DNA from 3 places in the Streptomyces sp. NPDC057002 genome. Region 3 is predicted to be linked to each of the others. Evidence: riboswitches for the same ligand, from Rfam matches in the RefSeq annotation. Region 3 holds a riboswitch; each other region holds the start of a gene.
What was found. Region 3 has a riboswitch for thiamine pyrophosphate ahead of ACFT32_RS33725 (thiamine ABC transporter substrate binding subunit). Riboswitches for the same ligand answer to the same signal wherever they lie in the genome.
Positions count from the first base shown of each region.

Region 1: linked by a shared signal. The riboswitch ahead of thiO (glycine oxidase ThiO) and the one ahead of ACFT32_RS33725 (thiamine ABC transporter substrate binding subunit) in region 3 are both predicted to bind thiamine pyrophosphate.
Region 2: linked by a shared signal. The riboswitch ahead of thiC (phosphomethylpyrimidine synthase ThiC) and the one ahead of ACFT32_RS33725 (thiamine ABC transporter substrate binding subunit) in region 3 are both predicted to bind thiamine pyrophosphate.

Region 1 covers NZ_JBHURZ010000011.1:273,837-280,016, forward strand. The annotation lists gene thiE (thiamine phosphate synthase) at 1-319, opposite strand, end outside; gene ACFT32_RS40405 (Rv2175c family DNA-binding protein) at 658-1,023, opposite strand; gene ACFT32_RS40410 (NAD(P)/FAD-dependent oxidoreductase) at 1,112-2,353, opposite strand; gene ACFT32_RS40415 (hypothetical protein) at 2,386-2,736, opposite strand; TPP riboswitch at 2,789-2,900, shown strand; gene thiO (glycine oxidase ThiO) at 2,898-4,067, shown strand; gene thiS (sulfur carrier protein ThiS) at 4,064-4,264, shown strand; gene ACFT32_RS40430 (thiazole synthase) at 4,267-5,064, shown strand; gene pknB (Stk1 family PASTA domain-containing Ser/Thr kinase) at 5,168-6,180, shown strand, end outside.
Region 2 covers NZ_JBHURZ010000004.1:705,645-711,824, forward strand. The annotation lists gene ACFT32_RS23235 (SsgA family sporulation/cell division regulator) at 1-111, shown strand, start outside; gene ACFT32_RS23240 (YibE/F family protein) at 214-1,905, opposite strand; TPP riboswitch at 1,978-2,167, shown strand; gene thiC (phosphomethylpyrimidine synthase ThiC) at 2,160-3,962, shown strand; gene ACFT32_RS23250 (ATP-binding protein) at 4,667-6,180, shown strand, end outside.
Region 3 covers NZ_JBHURZ010000008.1:118,527-124,706, reverse strand. The annotation lists gene pyrH (UMP kinase) at 1-40, shown strand, start outside; gene frr (ribosome recycling factor) at 209-766, shown strand; gene ACFT32_RS33740 (phosphatidate cytidylyltransferase) at 766-1,911, shown strand; gene ACFT32_RS33735 (SRPBCC family protein) at 2,028-2,477, shown strand; gene rlmN (23S rRNA (adenine(2503)-C(2))-methyltransferase RlmN) at 2,547-3,653, shown strand; TPP riboswitch at 3,678-3,784, shown strand; gene ACFT32_RS33725 (thiamine ABC transporter substrate binding subunit) at 3,908-4,945, shown strand; gene ACFT32_RS33720 (ABC transporter permease) at 4,921-6,180, shown strand, end outside.

The DNA of each region.
Region 1 (6,180 bases), on a different contig from region 3:
TCGCGCGGGCCGCCGGGACCGGGAGGTCGCCCTGGCCGAGGTGCAGCACGTCGGCGCCGGCGGCGTGGGCGACGTCGGCGCGGTCGTTCACCGCGAGGAGCTTGCCGTGCCGGGCACAGGCGTCGGCGAAGACGGCCAGGTGCTCCAGCTCCTCGCCCGCCTCCATGCCCTTGTCCCGCAACTGCACGATGTCGACCCCGCCGACCAGCACGGCATCGAGGAACTCCTCGAGATCACCCTGCCTCTTGCGGGCGTCGGTGCAGAGGTAGACCCGGGCGTCGGCGAGCTGGGCCCGTGCGGTGGTGGCGGTGTCGGGCATGCGTGGCCCCCTGGGTATCGGTGGCGGCGGGTGCGGACACCCGTGCCGGTGGCGGTGGCGTTGAGGTGCGAGACGCACCCGGGGCCATGGTGAACGGGTGCGAGACGCACCCCTGGCCTGTGGCGTAAGGGCGCGAGACGCACCCGGGCCTGTGGAACTGCCGGGCACCCAGGGCGCCCGTGCCGGTGTCTGCGCCGGGCGGGCGGTGGCCCACGCCCCGAGCGGGGCGCGAGCCACCCCAGGACCGTGGCCCCACGGGCCCCGGCCCTCACACCGGGCAGATCTTCAGGTCCGGCCCCGCTCGCACGGCACCGGACGGTTGTTCGGTCGAGGTCGGGTCAGACCGCGAGCGCCTGGGCGCGGCGCTTCACCTCCGTGCCGCGATTCTCACTCAGTGCCTGCGCCGGGGTGCCGGGCAGGCTCGGGTCGGGGGTGAAGAGCCACTCCAGCATCTCCTCGTCCGTGAAGCCGTCGTCCCGCAGGAGCGTCAAGGTCCCGGACAGGCCCTTGACGACCTTGTCCCCGTCGATGAAGGCGGCGGGGACGTGCAGCGCGCGGTTCTCACCTCGGCGTACGGCGATGAGCTGGCCGTCCTTGACCAGCTGCCGCACACGCGTCACCTCGACATCGAACTGTTCGGCGATGTCGGGGAGGGTGAGCCAGGCGGGGACGAGAGCATCGATCTTTGCGTCAATCTCGGTCACGGAAACCAGCCTGCCATCCCCCACTGACAGTCGGAAGTCAGCCCGGCCCACCTGGGCGGACAACGGGCCCCCGCACTTCCCCCGACAGCTACGCCGTGGCCGCCTTCAGCGGCCTGGCCGGGTCCTCCAGCAGCACCGGATTCATGGCGGCGCCCGACTCGATCAGGCGACGCCCCTGCGCCAGGTCCCGGGGCCGGCCCACCGCCAGCAGGGCGACCAGGCGGTCGCCGCGGAGCCAGCAGACCGTCCAGGCCGGCCCGGCCGGGTCGCCCCGCCACAGGGTCGTGTCGGCACCGGCATGGTGCCCGGCGTACTGCACGAACCGCCCGAACTGCTCGGACCAGAAATACGGCACCGGGTCGTACACCGCCGGGGTCTCCCCCGAGGCCCGGCCGACGATGTTCAGGGCCACCGTGCGCGGCCCCTGGAGGGCGTTGTCCCAGTGGTGGACCAGCAGGCGCTCGCCGTACCGCCCCGAGGGGAAGGATGCGCAGTCGCCGACCGCGTACACGTCCGGCACCGACGTACGCAGGTGCCGGTCGCACACGATCTCGCCCTGGGCACCGAGCTCCACTCCGGAGCCGGCGAGCCACGCCGTGGCGGGGCGGGCGCCGATGCCGACCACGACCGCGCCCGCCGGCAGCCGCGTGCCGTCGTCGAGGAGCACCGCCCCGGGCTCGACGCGCTCCACGCGCGCGTGCGTGCGCAGCACCGCACCCGCGTCGGCGTACCAGCCGGCCATCGGGGCCGCGACCTCGGCGGGCAGCGCCCCGGCGAGCGGCCGTTCGGCGGCCTCCACGACGGTCACCGCGCAGCCGGCCTCGCGCGCGGCGGTGGCGAACTCCGCGCCGATCCAGCCCGCGCCGACGACCACGATGTCGTGCTTGCGGGCCAGCACGGGCCGCAGCCGCTCGGCGTCGTCCAGGGTGCGCAGCAGATGCACGCCCGGCACGCCCTCCGCGCCGGGCAGCCGGACCGGCTCGGCGCCGGTCGCGACGACGAGGGCGTCGTACGGCACGGGCCCGTCCTCGGTGTCCAGCTCGTGATCGCCGGGGCGCAGGCCCAGCACCTCGCAGCCGAGCCGCAGCTCGATGCCGAGGGCCTCGAAGTCGAGGTCGAAGGCGGAGCCCTCGGCCTTGCCGAGCAGGACGGCCTTGGACAACGGGGGCCGGTCGTACGGCTGGTGGGGCTCGGCGCCGATGAGGATCACGGTGCCGCTGAAGCCCTGCTCCCGCAGGGCGACCGCGGTCTGCACACCGGCCATGCCCGCACCCGCCACGACCACGCGCCGCGGCGCGGACGGACCTGCTTCCTGCGTCTGCTCGCTCACCTGATCACCATAGACAACTGACGTTTTGTCAGTCAGTGCTCATGCGCAGTGACCTGCTCCACAACGCTCGTCCCGCTGCCCCGCTGCGACTCCCACTCCCACGTCTCCTCCAGCCTCACCCGCCCGTCGGGCAGCTCCACGACCGTCGACACACAGTGCCCCGAGGAGGTGGTTCCGTCCTGCTTGAGCTGTACGTACCGGAAGTCCAGCCGGTCACCTTCCCGGGTACCCACGAGGTGGCCGCGTACGACGTCGCCGCCCGAGTACTCGGCCCAGATCTCGCCGTCCTTCTCGTGGTACGTGAACCGGGTGCGGGTCCCCACCTGGCCCGGGGCCTGGTCGGCGACCGGGGCGAGGAGAAGACCGTCGAGGGATCGGGCCATGGACGGAGGCTCCCTTACTGCGACATACGGCATCGGGCTAGGGTGGCCAACGTAGAGCACTCGCGGGAGCCCGGACGCACCGGGCTGAGAGGGAGGCTGGCGGCCTCCGACCGTACGAACCTGATCCGGGTCATGCCGGCGAAGGGAGGGGCTGGACGCCCATGCCGCGTACGCGAACGTCAGACGTCCTCGTCATCGGGGGCGGCATCATCGGCCTGGTCACCGCGTGGCGGGCCGCACAACGCGGGCTCACCACGGCCGTGGTGGACCCCGAGCCGGGCGGCGGGGCCGCGCAGGTGGCGGCCGGCATGCTGGCCGCCGTCACGGAACTGCACTACGGCGAGCAGACCCTGCTCGGTCTGAACCTCGCCTCCGCCCGGCGCTACCCGGACTTCGCGGCCGAGCTCACCGACCTCACGGGCCACGACCTCGGCTACCGCCGCTGCGGCACGCTCGCCGTCGCCCTGGACGCCGACGACCGGGCGCATCTGCGCGAACTGCACGCCCTGCAGCAACAGTCCGGCCTGGAGTCGCAGTGGCTGTCGGGGCGGGAGTGCCGTCGCCTGGAGCCGATGCTCGCGCCGGGCGTGCGCGGCGGGCTGCGCGTCGACGGCGACCACCAGATCGACCCGCGGCGGCTGTCCGGGGCGCTGGTGACGGCGTGCGAACGGGCGGGGGTGGTCTTCCACCGGGCATGGGCGGAGCGGCTCACCGTCGTGCGGGACCGGGCCGCGGGCGTCGTCACGGCCGACGGGACCGCCCTGGACGCCGGGCAGGTGGTGCTGGCCGGGGGCAGCCTCAGCGGACGGCTCGCGGGCGTCCCCGAGGACGTACTGCCTCCCGTGCGGCCGGTGAAGGGGCAGGTCGTACGGCTGACCATGCCGGGGCGGCACGGGCCCTTCCTGAGCCGGACCGTGCGCGCGGTCGTGCGCGGCAGCCATGTCTATCTGGTGCCGCGCGAGAGCGGCGAGCTGGTCATCGGGGCGACCAGCGAGGAAACGGGCTGGGACACCACCGTGACGGCGGGCGGCGTGTACGAGCTGCTGCGCGACGCGCACGAGCTGGTCCCGGGCATCACCGAGCTGCCGTTCACGGAGACCCGCGCCGGACTGCGGCCCGGCTCCCCCGACAACGCGCCGCTGCTCGGCCCGACCGGCCTGGAGGGTCTGCTGCTGGCCACCGGGCACTACCGCAACGGTGTCCTGCTCACCCCGGTGACCGGCGACGCCATGGCGCACGTCCTGACGGCGGGCGAACTCCCCGAGGAAGCCCGCCCCTTCACCCCGAAGCGCTTCAGTACCGCCACCGCACTCACGGAGCAGCCCGTATGAACATCTCCGTCAACGGGGAGCCCCGGGACGTCCGGCCCGGCACGGCTCTCGACACCGTCGTGAGGTCGCTCACCGCCTCACCCTCCGGAGTGGCCGCCGCCCTCAACGAAACCGTCGTCCCGCGCGCGCAGTGGCCGGCCACGTCCCTCGCCGAGGGAGACCGCGTGGAAGTCCTCACCGCCGTCCAAGGAGGCTGACCATGGCCGGCGATCCGTTTGTCCTCGGTGGTACGTCCTTCACGTCCCGACTGATCATGGGCACGGGCGGGGCGCCCAGCCTCGATGTGCTGGAGCGTTCCCTGGTCGCCTCCGGGACGGAGCTGACGACGGTCGCGATGCGCCGGGTGAACCCCTCGGTGCACGGTTCGGTGCTGTCCGTCCTGGACCGGCTCGGTATCCGGGTGCTGCCCAACACGGCGGGCTGTTTCACCGCCGGAGAGGCCGTCCTCACGGCCCGTCTCGCGCGCGAGGCCCTCGGCACGGACCTGGTCAAGCTGGAGGTCATCGCCGACGAGCGCACACTGCTGCCGGATCCGATCGAGACGCTGGAGGCGGCCGAGACGCTGGTCGACGACGGGTTCACGGTGCTGCCGTACACCAATGACGACCCCGTGCTTGCGCGGAAGCTGGAGGACGCCGGCTGTGCGGCGATCATGCCGCTCGGCTCGCCGATCGGCTCCGGGCTCGGCATCCGCAACCCGCACAACTTCCAGCTGATCGTCGAGCACGCGCGCGTGCCGGTGATCCTCGACGCCGGCGCCGGTACGGCGTCCGACGCGGCGCTGGCGATGGAGCTGGGCTGCGCCGGTGTGATGCTCGCCTCGGCGGTGACGCGGGCGCAGGAGCCGGTCCTGATGGCCGACGCGATGCGGCATGCCGTGGAGGCGGGGCGGCTGGCGTACCGGGCCGGGCGCATCCCGCGGCGGCATTTCGCGGAGGCGTCGTCCCCGACGGAGGGCGTGGCCGTACTGGACCCGGAGCGGCCCGCCTTCCGGTGACCGGGGGCCACGGCCCGGGACACACGTCACAGGTCAGTCGCAGTACCGGCCCGAATCCGGACGGGGCGGCGGGCTGTCGGTCGTGGCTCGTACACTCGCCTCCGTGGACACGACCCTTCAGGACCCCTTGGTCGGGCAGGTGCTCGACGGCCGGTATCGCATCGACGCGCGGATCGCCGTCGGCGGGATGGCGACGGTCTACCGGGCTGTGGACACCCGGCTGGACCGCGTTCTCGCGCTCAAGGTGATGCACCCCTCGCTCGCCGTCGACGGCTCGTTCGTCGAGCGGTTCATCCGCGAGGCGAAGTCCGTCGCCCGACTGGCCCATCCGAACGTGGTGCAGGTCTTCGACCAGGGCACCGACGGCTCGTACGTCTATCTCGCCATGGAGTACGTCGCGGGCTGCACCCTGCGGGACGTACTGCGCGAGCGCGGGGCCCTGCAGCCGCGGGCCGCCCTGGACATCCTGGAGCCGGTGCTGGCCGCGCTGGGCGCCGCCCACCGCGCCGGGTTCGTGCACCGGGACATGAAGCCCGAGAACGTCCTGATAGGGGACGACGGCCGGGTGAAGGTCGCCGACTTCGGACTCGTCCGTGCCGTGGACACGGTGACGAACACCACAGGGACCGTGCTCGGCACGGTCGCGTACCTCGCACCCGAGCAGATAGAGAACGGCACCGCGGACCCCCGCGTCGACGTGTACGCGTGCGGGGTGATGCTGTACGAGATGCTGACCGGCGACAAGCCGCACGACGCGGACTCCCCGGCCGTGATCCTGTACAAGCACCTGCACGAGGACGTCCCGCCGCCGTCGGCCGCCGTACCCGGTCTGGCCTACGAGCTGGACGAGATGGTCGCCTCGGCGACCGCCCGCACCCCGGACATCCGCCCGCACGACGCGGTGGCGCTGCTCGCGCGGGTCCGCGACGGTCGCGCCGGGCTGAGCGCGGAGCAGCTGGACATGGTGCCGCCGCAGGCGCTCTCCGCGGAGCACGACGGCGCCGACGACCGTACGAGCGTGATCCCGCGCGCGCTGGGGACCCTGCGCCCGCTGCCGGTCAACGAGGACGACGAGACGTCCGAGGCGGCGCTCAACCGCACCAGCCGTTTCGAGTC
Region 2 (6,180 bases), on a different contig from region 3:
GACCGCACCGACAAGCTGGTGCCGCTGGGCCAGGAAGGCTCGCTCGCCGACTTCGACGCCCACCTCGACGAGGCGCTGGACCGCATCCTGGCGGAACAGGGCGCCGGGTGAGACACCCGTCGGGCGGCACGGTGGAGTAACGCTTCACCGGATGCCGCCGACCCTGCGGGAACGCTTCGGCGGTGTGGCGCTGGGACGTCTGGCTCAGAGACGTCAGCGCTTGCGCCGCCGGCCCCTCCCCCCGCGTGCCGGAGCCGCAGAGGCCTCCACGGCGCGCTCCTCCTTGGGGCGGTCGGCCGAGACCACGAGCGCGGCCAGAACGGTGGTGACCGGCACCGAGGCGACAAGGCCGATCGAACCGACCAGCGTGCGCACGATCTCCTCCGCGACCAGCTCGCTGTTGGCGACCGTCCCCACTCCGCTCTGCGCGATGGAGAACAGCAGCAGCAGCGGCAGGGCGGCACCCGCGTAGGCGAGGACGAGCGTGTTGACGACCGAGGCGATGTGGTCACGGCCGATCCGGATGCCCGCGCGGTACAGCCCGCGCCAGCCCATCGACGGATTGGCCTCGTGCAGCTCCCAGACCGCCGAGGTCTGTGTGACCGTCACGTCGTCGAGCACACCGAGCGAACCGATGATGACGCCGGCGAGCAGCAGACCGCTCATGTCGATCGTCGGATAGAGGCCGTGGATCAGACCGGTGTTGTCGTCGGTGTTGCCGGTGAGCGCGGCCCAGTCGATGAACACCGAGCCGAGGACGCCGATCAGCAGCAGGGAGATGAGGGTGCCGAGCACCGCCACGGAGGTCCGTGCGGACAGTCCGTGACACATGTACAGGGCGATGAGCATGATGGCGCTCGAGCCCACCACCGCCACGACCAGCGGGTTCGAGCCCTGCAGGATCGCGGGCAGGATGAAGAAGTTCAGCACCATGAAGCTGATGGCCAGTGCGATGAGGGCCATGACCCCCCGCAGCCGCCCGACGACCACGACGGCGAGCGCGAAGATGCCGGCCAGCAGGCCCATGGGCAGACGGCGGTTGATGTCGGTGACCGAGTACTGCAGGTCCTTCGGCGCGGAGGGCTCGTAGGCGACCACGACCTTCTGGCCCTCGTGCAGCTGGCGGGACTGGTCCGGCTGGATGATCTCGGTGAAGGTGCGGCCCTTGTCCTTGCCGCTGTCGACCCGGATCGTCGCGCGCTTGCAGGTGCCCTTCTCCTGCTGCACCGCGGAGGAGCCCTCGGCGGTGGAGGTGTCGCCGGTCGGCGGGACCCCGGAGGCGCCGGCCTCCTTGCAGCTGATCTCCACGACCTTGGTGACCGAGGCCTGTTCGGTCTGCCGGTCGAACCCGACACCGGTGCGCTCGTGCGACGGGGCGCCGCCCGGCCACAGCACAACGAGACCGACCAGCACGGCCGCGCCGAACGGGATCAGGATCGCCGCGATGATCTTGCGCAGATGCATGGAGACGGGTGTGGCCGGACCGTGGCTGTGCGAGTGCCCGTGTCCGCCACCTGGAGCGGAATCGGGTCCGGGTCCGTGTCCGTGGCCGTCGCCTCCTCCGGTCCCGGAACCCTGTCCGTGTCCGTGGCCGTCGCCTCCTCCGGTCCCGGAACCCTCTCCGTGTCCGTGTCCGTCTCCGGAACCCGGACCCTGCCCGTCGCCGGGGCCGACTCCATGCCCACCGTCTGAGCCGCCGCCCTGGCCGTTGCCCGGCCCGTATCCCCCGGCATAGCCGGAACCACGCTCAGCACCAGCTCCGGCCCCAGGACCGAAACCCGTCCCGGGCCCATACCCGGACCCGGGGACGAAATCGTGGCCGTCTCCCCGGCCGTTGCCGTTTCCGGCGCCGGATCCGCGAGGCGGCTCGGGCGGTGGGTAAGGGGGACGCTGCGTCGTGGTCACCGACCGATCATCGCAAGAACGAGGGGGGCCCTCTGTTCACCGCGCCAGAATTGCCGCTAGCGTGGGGGCACCTTTTGTACACGCGGGAGCTCGGAGCACCGGGCTGAGAGGGCGCTGACCTCCGTCCCAGCGATGTTTCACATGAAACATCACCGAAGTCGAGTGATGTTTCACACGGAACGTCGGCAGACGGAAACCGCTGCGTCGACCGCCGAACCTGTTACCGGGTAATGCCGGCGTAGGGAGTAGGTCTCATGACCGACAAGGACGCACGCACGCCTGCCTCCGTTCAGGACGCACAGTCCGAGGAGGCCGGGAAGTCCATCGGCTGGCACAAGGCGTACGTCGAGGGCACCCGCCCCGACCTGCGCGTGCCGGTTCGGCAGGTGCATCTCACCAACGGGCAGGCTGTCACGCTGTACGACACCTCGGGCCCGTACACCGATCCACACGTCGACACCGACGTCCGCAGGGGCCTGCCGCCGCTGCGGGAGAACTGGATCATCTCCCGCGGCGACACCGAGGAGTACGCGGGCCGCCCCGTCCGTCCCGAGGACGACGGCATCAAGCACACCTCGCCCCGCGGCGGCCTCCGCAACCTCGACGCCGTCTTCCCCGGCCGCCCGCGTCAGCCGCGTCGCAGCCGGGACGGCGAGGCGGTCACGCAGCTCGCGTACGCCCGTCGCGGCGAGATCACGCCCGAGATGGAGTACGTGGCCATCCGGGAGAACGTCTCGCCCGAGGTGGTCCGCGACGAGATCGCCGCGGGCCGGGCCGTGTTGCCGGCCAACGTCAACCACCCGGAGATCGAGCCGATGATCATCGGCAAGAGGTTCCTGGTGAAGGTCAACGCCAACATCGGCAACTCGGCGGTGACGTCCTCCATCGAGGAGGAGGTCGAGAAGATGACCTGGGCGACCCGCTGGGGCGCCGACACGGTCATGGACCTCTCCACCGGCCGCAACATCCACACCACGCGTGAGTGGGTACTGCGCAACTCCCCCGTCCCCATCGGCACCGTGCCGCTCTACCAGGCCCTGGAGAAGGTCGACGGCCGGGCCGAGGATCTGACCTGGGAGGTCTACAAGGACACGGTCATCGAACAGGCCGAGCAGGGCGTGGACTACATGACGGTCCACGCGGGCGTGCGCCTGGCCTATGTGCCGCTGACGGCCAACCGCAAGACGGGCATCGTCTCCCGCGGCGGCTCGATCATGGCCGCCTGGTGCCTCGCGCACCACCGGGAGTCGTTCCTGTACGAGCACTTCGAGGAACTCTGCGAGATCCTCGCCGCGTACGACGTCACGTACTCGCTCGGCGACGGACTGCGGCCCGGCTCCATCGCGGACGCCAACGACGAGGCACAGTTCGCTGAACTGCGAACGCTCGGGGAACTCAACCGGATCGCCAAGCGTTTCAACGTACAGACCATGATCGAAGGCCCGGGCCATGTCCCGATGCACAAGATCAAGGAGAACATCGACCTTCAGCAGGAGATCTGCGATGAAGCTCCGTTCTATACGCTCGGCCCGCTGACCACGGATGTCGCGCCGGCGTACGACCACATCACCTCCGGCATCGGTGCCGCGATGATCGCCTGGTGGGGCACGGCCATGCTGTGCTACGTCACACCCAAGGAGCACTTGGGCCTGCCGAACCGTGACGACGTCAAGACCGGCGTCATCACCTACAAGATCGCCGCCCACGCGGCCGACGTCGCCAAGGGACACCCGGGTGCCCAGGATTGGGACGACGCGCTGTCCGACGCCCGCTTCGAGTTCCGGTGGGAGGACCAGTTCAACCTGGCCCTCGACCCGGACACGGCACGGGAGTTCCACGACGAGACCCTGCCGGCGGAGCCCGCCAAGACGGCTCACTTCTGCTCGATGTGCGGTCCCAAGTTCTGCAGCATGAAGATTAGCCAAAGCATCACAGAGCGGTTCGGTGGTGCGGCGGCTGAGGGAGCCTCGTCTGAGGAGATCGCTGAGGGAATGCTCCAGAAGTCGAAGGAGTTCGCGGCTAGCGGCAACCGGGTATATCTGCCGGTCGTTGACTGATCAGCCCATGGCGTTGGGCGGTGGAGATAGTGATCTCTGCCGCCCACCAGGAGCATCCGAGTACTAGTGCTCTACACCCCGCTCCGCGGCTCTCGTGCACTACCCCCTGCGCCAGGTCACAGAAGTTTGTCAGCGTCCGAGCACCCAGGAAAGGTGCACTGTGTAACGCTAGGCATCTGATCGCACCTCACCAATGGGGGTCATGTGTCGGAGATTGCCAAGCGCGGGGTTGCTGCTGCACTTACGGTTGTGGCGGCTTCTGCAACAGGGTTGGTCACCAACGTGATCACGGACCAGGCAGCGTGGGGTTGGTGGGTCACACTCATCGTCCTCGTACTACTCGGCTCAGCACTGCAGTACTACCTCAGTCGTACTCCCGGCTCCGGGCAGCCTTCCGTGGCAGCGACAGGTGCCGGCTCAGTTGTTGTGGCTGGCTCGTCCCGCGCGACGATCAGGACGAGGGTAAGCGATGTGGCGGCAACGTCTGCCAGCCATCCGCAGTCTCACGGCGTCACAGCGGCAGGGGCTGGCTCAGTGGCTATCAGCGGGGACGCGGAAGGCTCCATTGAGACCGATTACAGCGGTGAGTCGAGTGGGGCATCTTGATGCGACGCAGTGTCGATTCTAGTGGTGATGCTTCAGTCGCTATTGGCGGCGATAACAGCGGTCCGGTCCTAACTAACCCGACGTTCATAAACTTGTCAATGGGAGGCGGGGGGCGGGGAACGGCCACCACCCAATCGCATCTTCTCCCGCCAGAAGTGCCAGACTTTACTGGGCGTGAGGAGGAGATTCATTGCATCGAAAACCAGGCTCCTGGAACAGTGACCCTGATCACCGGAAAGCCTGGCGTTGGAAAAACTAGCCTGGCGGTCCATGTTGCATATAAGACAACTGGGACGTACGCGGATGGAAATCTCTACGCAGATCTGCGGGGTGCTGACGAAAAACCAGCAGCACCTGAAGAAGTCATGGCAAGATTCATCCACGCACTTGGAATCCCAGAGGATGAGATTCCCACAGATCCGCATGCCCGTTTAGATAAGTATCGAAGCGTAACGGCAAATCGATGCCTTATTGTTGTTCTCGATAATGCAGCAGATGAATCTCAAGTACGCCCTCTCTGCCCTCCCGGCGGATCCGCCCATGTTCTGGTAACTAGTCGAAGTCGACTGCGTGGCCTTGAAGGAGCCACACGTATCGACTTGGAAACTTTCCCCTCAGAGACTGCGCAGCACTTTCTCCAGCGGATAATTGGGCAGGGTGCAAAAGATTCTAATCCCGAGGCTATACGTGCCGTCGTTGATGCTTGTGGGAGTCTGCCTCTGGCGCTAAGAATCGCGGCAAATAGGCTAACGTCCACGCCCGGCATGAAAGTGTTGGACCTCGCCGCCGAGCTGAGCGATCAACGAAACATTTTGGGAAGTCTTGAAGCAGGAGACCTAGCCGTACGCGCAGCGTTCAATCTCTCTTATCGCAGACTCGGGAAGAGAACCAAGAACGCGTTCAAGCGACTATCGCTAGCGCCTGGAGAGGACTTCGGGCCGGGGGTTTGCTCAGCACTCATTGATTGCAGCGAGCCAGAAGCCCGGAGGACGCTAGAGAAATTGAGCGAGGTGAACCTAATTGAATCTTCCTCCACTTATGGCAGATTCAGGTTCCATGACCTGCTCAAGGTTTATTCGCGTGAGAAGAACCTCAAGGACTCTGAAGCGAAGAGGGCGGCTTCACTCCATCGAATGCTGGAGTGGTTTCGTAACTCTTCCTTGAGGGTCAACTTTGCTTTCATTGGTAAATTCGGCGAACTGGAGGCGCCAACGAAGTACTACGCGAATATTGAAACCGTTGGTTCTGCTATCACTTGGGCTCGCGCTGAACTCCTAAACGCTACTGCGGCAATCAGTCTATCCCTGGAGCATGAGGGGCCAATCAAGGCAGAAATCCTGGCAATGCCTCTCTGTGCCATCTGTGAATATCTCGGCGAATGGCAGGTAGTAGAGGAGGTCGTTAGCCTCGGGCTCAAGGCGACAGATGTGACTGAGTCGTATGACGTAGAACTTTCCCTGCTGAACGCCAGAGTAAATTTGGCGCGCCATCGACGTGAATTTTTCTACGGTCTTGAGGTTGCAGAGATGGCTTACGCGCGTGCAGTCAAATCAGGAAATGACTTCTCGATATCTATAGCCTCCAATCTGCTGGGATGCCTCAAGATGGAGTG
Region 3 (6,180 bases):
GATCGGCACGCTCGTCGGGGAAGCGGCCGGCCGGGACTGAGGACCGACCCGCACCACCCCGTCCGGGGGACGGACGGGACGGAGCCGGGCCGGGGGATGGACAATGTCCTGCCGGTCGGGAACCGTGCAGGAAGAAGACGCGACGCAGCCGGCCGCCGCCCCACATGGAACCGCAGCCGGGCCTACTCAAGACACGCAGGAGCAAGTGGTGATCGAAGAGACCCTCCTCGAGGCCGAGGAGAAGATGGAGAAGGCCGTCGTGGTCGCCAAGGAGGACTTCGCCGCGATCCGCACCGGCCGTGCGCACCCGGCGATGTTCAACAAGATCGTGGCCGACTACTACGGCGCGCCGACGCCGATCAACCAGCTGGCTTCGTTCTCCGTGCCGGAGCCGCGCATGGCGGTAGTGACCCCATTCGACAAGACGGCCCTGCGCAACATCGAGCAGGCGATCCGTGACTCCGACCTGGGCGTCAACCCGAGCAACGACGGCAACATCATCCGAGTGGTGTTCCCCGAGCTGACCGAGGAGCGCCGCCGCGAGTACATCAAGGTCGCCAAGGGCAAGGGCGAGGACGCGAAGATCTCCATTCGCTCCGTGCGCCGCAAGGCCAAGGAAGCCATCGACAAGCTGATCAAGGACGGCGAGGTCGGCGAGGACGAGGGCCGCCGTGCGGAGAAGGAGCTCGACGACACCACCGCGAAGTACGTCACGCAGGTGGACGAGCTCCTGAAGCACAAGGAAGCGGAGCTGCTCGAGGTCTGATGAACGACTCTTCCTGGGGGGCGCCGCCACAGGCCGGGTACTGGGGGCCCACCGACCAAGGGCATGGCCATGGGCACGTCCAGAGCCCGGGCCACGTCCAGAGCCCTGGCCATGGGCACGTCCAGGGAGCCGCTCCGGCGGGTCCCGCATACGATGCGTATGAAGCGCCTCAGACTCGCCCCATGCCCATCGTGCCTGACGTAGCCGACCACGGCGAAAACCAGGATGACGGCCGGAGGGCTGCTCGGCTGAGCGGCCCCCCGGTCCGAAACGAGACGAATCCGGAACCCATGCCCGACGCCTCGCAGCCGGCACCCAAGCCGCCGAAGAAGAGCGCGGGCCGCGACCTGAGTGCCGCGATAGGGGTCGGGGTCGGGCTCGGCGCGGTGATCGTCGCGTCGCTGTTCGTCGTCAAGGCCGTGTTCGTCGGTGTCGTCGCGGTCGCCGTCGTGGTGGGCCTCTGGGAGCTGACCAAGCGGCTGGACGAACGCAAGGGCATCCGGGCGCCGCTCGTTCCGCTCGCGCTCGGCGGTGCCGCGATGGTCGTCTCCGGGTACGTCCGGGGCGCCGAGGGCGCCTGGGTCGCCATGGCGCTCACGACGCTGGCCGTGCTCGTCTGGCGCATGACGGAACCGCCCGAGGGCTACCTCAGGGACGTCACGGCGGGCGTCTTCGCGGCGTTCTACGTGCCGTTCCTGGCGACCTTCGTCGCGATGATGCTGACCGCCGACGACGGGCCGCAGCGGGTGCTCACCTTCCTGCTGCTCACGGTCGTCAGCGACACCGGTGCCTACGCCGTCGGCTGGCGCTTCGGCCGGAACAAGCTCGCCCCGCGCATCAGCCCCGGCAAGACCCGCGAGGGCCTGCTCGGCGCGGTCTCCTTCGCCATGGTCGCGGGGGCGCTGTGCATGGAGTTCCTCATCGACGACGGTGCCTGGTGGCAGGGCCTGGTGCTCGGCCTCGCGGTCGCGGTCACCGCCACGCTCGGCGACCTCGGCGAGTCCATGATCAAGCGGGACCTCGGCATCAAGGACATGGGCACGCTGCTGCCCGGTCACGGCGGCATCATGGACCGGCTGGATTCGCTGCTGCCCACGGCTCCGGTGGTGTGGCTGCTGCTCGTGCTCTTCGTCGGATCCGGCTGAGCGGACCTCGTCCAGCGAGCTCCCGTCCTTGTGGGCGGGAGCTCGCTGTCGTTCCGGGGAGGCACCGAGGGGCGCCGAGTGGGACGATTCAGGTGTACATCGCAAAGGGGGTCATCATGGCCATCATTCGACAGACCATCGATGTGGACCGACGTCCCGAGGAGGTCTACGACTACGTCATGGACACCCCGCGCATGCCGGAGTGGCAGCTGAGCGCCGTGTCCGCGGAACGCCTCGACGAGGGGCCCTTCGGCATCGGCTCCCGGGTCCGGGTCACCCGGCACATCGGCCGCCGTGTGATGCCGATGACCATGGAGGTCACGGAGTACGACCCACCGCACAGCTGGGGCATGCGCGGCGTCGACGGACCCGTCCGGCCACGGGTGCACGGCGAGGTCGAGTCGTTCGACGAGGGACAGCGCTCCCACGTGACGATCGACATCGACATCGAGGGCCACGGCGTCGGCAAGGTCCTCGTACCGCTCGTCGTCCGCCCCCAGGTCCGCAAGGAACTCCCGCGCAACGAGCAACTCCTCAAGAACCGGCTGGAGCACACGGGCGACTAGAACGCCTCTCTCCGGGTGTCGCGGGCGGGGCACGGGCCACCGCTGACGATCTGCGACACTGGTTGAGCCATGCCTAAGCCCGGAGAACTCACTTTCGTCGCCCCCCGCGGAGCCAAGAAGCCGCCGCGGCATCTCGCTGATCTCACTCCTGCCGAGCGCAAGGAGGCCGTTGCGGCTGTCGGGGAGAAGCCGTTTCGTGCCAAGCAGCTCTCGCAGCACTACTTCGCGCGGTACGCGCACGAGCCGGAGCAGTGGACCGACATTCCGGCCGGTGCCCGGGGGAAGCTGCGGGAGGCGTTGCTGCCCGAGCTGATGAGCGTCGTGCGGCATCTGTCGACCGACCAGGGCACCACGCGCAAGACGCTGTGGCGGCTGTTCGACGGGACGCTCGTCGAGTCCGTGCTGATGCGCTACCCGGACCGGGTGACCATGTGCATCAGCTCGCAGGCGGGGTGCGGGATGAACTGCCCGTTCTGCGCGACCGGGCAGGCGGGCCTGGACCGGAATCTGTCCACCGCCGAGATCGTGCATCAGATCGTCGACGGCATGCGGGCGCTGCGGGACGGGGAGGTTCCCGGCGGTCCCGCGCGGCTCAGCAACATCGTGTTCATGGGCATGGGCGAGCCGCTCGCGAACTACAACCGGGTCATCGGGTCCATCCGGCGGCTCACCGACCCCGAGCCCGACGGGGTGGGGCTCTCGCAGCGCGGGATCACCGTCTCGACGGTCGGTCTCGTGCCGGCGATCCACCGGTTCGCCGACGAGGGCTTCAAGTGCCGGCTCGCCATCTCGCTGCACGCGCCCGACGACGAGCTGCGCGACACCCTCGTCCCCGTGAACACGCGGTGGAAGGTCCGGGAGGTCCTGGACGCCGGGTTCGAGTACAGCGCCAAGTCCGGGCGGCGGCTGTCCATCGAGTACGCGCTGATCCGGGACATCAACGACCAGGCCTGGCGGGGCGACCGGCTCGGGCGGCTGCTCAAGGGCAAGCCCGTGCATGTCAATCTCATTCCGCTGAACCCGACGCCGGGGTCGAAGTGGACCGCCTCGCGGCCCGAGGACGAGAAGGCGTTCGTGGAGGCCATCGCCGCCCATGGTGTGCCGGTGACGGTCCGGGACACCCGTGGACAGGAGATCGACGGGGCGTGTGGTCAGCTCGCGGCCACCGAACGGTAGTCTGACCGTCGTACATACACCTTCATATTCCGACAGGGGAGCGCCACAGCGCTGAGAGTGCGGCACACGGCCGCAGACCCTCCGAACCTGGCCCAGGTCATTCTGGGTAGGGAGATCGGTCATCACTCGAGCTGTTGCGCCCTGCCCGGGACCCCTGAGTTCCCGGGCGGGGCCGCGTCTTCTCCTGGTCATCCAGGAGGAATCCAGTGAGCATCAAGAGAAAGCGGCTGACGGCTGTGGTCGTCGGGCTCGGTATGGCCGGCACGCTCGCCGCGTGCGGGTCCTCCGGCGGCGGCCAGGGGTCCGGCGACTCCGAGACCGTGACCCTCGTCAGCCATGATTCGTGGGCCGCGTCCAAGGGCGTCATCGCCGCCTTCGAGAAGCAGTCCGGCTACAAGGTCAACGTCCTGGAGGACGGCGACGCCGGGCAGGCCGTGAACAAGGCGATCCTGACCAAGGACAACCCGCAGGGCGACGTCTTCTTCGGCGTCGACAACACGCTGCTCTCGCGGGCGCTCGACAATGGGCTGTTCCAGCCGTACGAGGCGAAGGGATCCGACCGGATCAAGGCCGAGTACCGCGCCGACCAGGGCAAGCACCGGGTCACGCCCGTCGACACCGGCGACATCTGCGTCAACTACGACAAGAAGTACTTCGCCGACCACGAGCTGGAGCCGCCGAAGAGCTTCGACGACCTGGTCAAGCCCCAGTACAAGAACCTGCTCGTGACCGAGAACGCCTCCGCTTCCTCGCCCGGCCTCGGGTTCCTGCTCGGTACCGCCGCGAAGTACGGCGACGGGGGCTGGGAGGGCTACTGGAAGAAGCTCAAGGCCAATGGCGTGAAGGTCGTCGACGGCTGGGAGCAGGCCTACAACGAGGAGTTCTCCGGCTCGGCCGGCGGCAAGAAGGCCAAGGGCGACCGGCCGCTCGTCGTGTCGTACGCCTCCTCGCCGCCCGTCGAGGTCGTCTACGCCGACCCCAAGCCGAGCACGGCACCGACCGGGGTCGCGCAGGGCACCTGCTTCCGGCAGGTCGAGTACGCCGGGCTGCTGAGCAACGCGAAGAACAGCGAGGGGGGCAAGGCGTTCCTCGACTTCCTGGTCTCCCAGCGGTTCCAGGAGGACATGCCGCTCAACATGTTCGTGTACCCGGTGCGCGAGGGCGCCCAGGTGCCGCCGGAGTTCGTGAAGTTCGGGCCGCAGGCCGAGGATCCCGAGACCATGGACCCGGCGAAGATCGCCGACAACCGTGACCAGTGGGTCAAGTCGTGGACCTCACTCGTACTGAAGTAGCCGTCCGCAAGGACCGGCGCGGGAGCGCGGCGCGGTTCGGGCTCATCGCCCTGCCCGTCGCGTTCTTCGCCGCGTTCTTCGCCTACCCCGTCGCCGCGATCGTCGCGCGTGGCCTGAAGGTCGACGGGGCCTGGCGGCTCGGGCGGATCGGGGAGGTGCTGGCGCAGTCCGACGTCCGGCACGTCCTGTGGTTCACCACCTGGCAGGCGCTGGTCTCCACCGCGCTCACCCTGCTGATCGCACTCCCCGGCGCGTATGTCTTCGCGCGCTTCGACTTCCGGGGCAAGCAGGTGCTGCGGGCGGCCGTGACCGTCCCGTTCGTGCTGCCGACGGTCGTCGTCGGTACGGCGTTCCTGGCGCTGGTCGGGCGGGGCGGGCTGCTCGACGAGCTGTGGGGCGTACGGCTCGACACCACTGTGTGGGCGATCCTGCTCGCGCACGTCTTCTTCAACTACGCGGTCGTCGTACGGACCGTCGGCGGGCTCTGGGCGCAGCTGGACCCGCGGCAGGAGGAGGCCGCGCGGATGCTCGGGGCGTCACCCTGGAGGGCCTGGCGGCAGGTCACGCTGCCGGCGCTGGGGCCCGCGGTGGCCGCCGCAGCGCTCATGGTCTTCCTGTTCACCTTCACCTCCTTCGGTGTCGTCCAGATCCTCGGCGGGCCCACCTTCTCGACCCTGGAGGTGGAGATCTACCGGCAGACGTCGGAGATCTTCGACCTGTCCACGGCGGCCGTGCTGACGCTGATCCAGTTCGTCGCCGTGGGCGCCATCCTCGCCCTGCACGCCTGGACCGTACGGCGGCGGGAGACCGCGCTGCGGCTGGTGGACGCGTCGGTGACCGCGCGCCGGCCGCGCGGCGCCGGGCAGTGGGCGCTGCTGGGCGGGGTGCTGCTGACGATCGTCGTGCTGCTTCTGCTGCCGCTCGCGGTGCTGGTCCAGCGGTCCCTGGACGCGCCCGGCTTCGGCTACTACCGCGCGCTGACCAGGGCCGACGGCGGGGTGTTCCTGGTGCCGCCGATCGAGGCGATCGGCAACTCCCTGGAGTACGCCGTCGCCGCCACCGTCATCGCCGTGGTGATCGGCGGCCTCGCCGCCGTCGCGCTCACCCGCAGGGACGCCGGGCGGTTCGTGCGCGGCTTCGACGCGCTGCTGATGCTGCCGCTCGGGGTCTCCGCGGTGACCGTCGGTTTCGGGTTCCTGATCGCCCTCGACGAGCCGCCGCTGGATCTGAGGTCC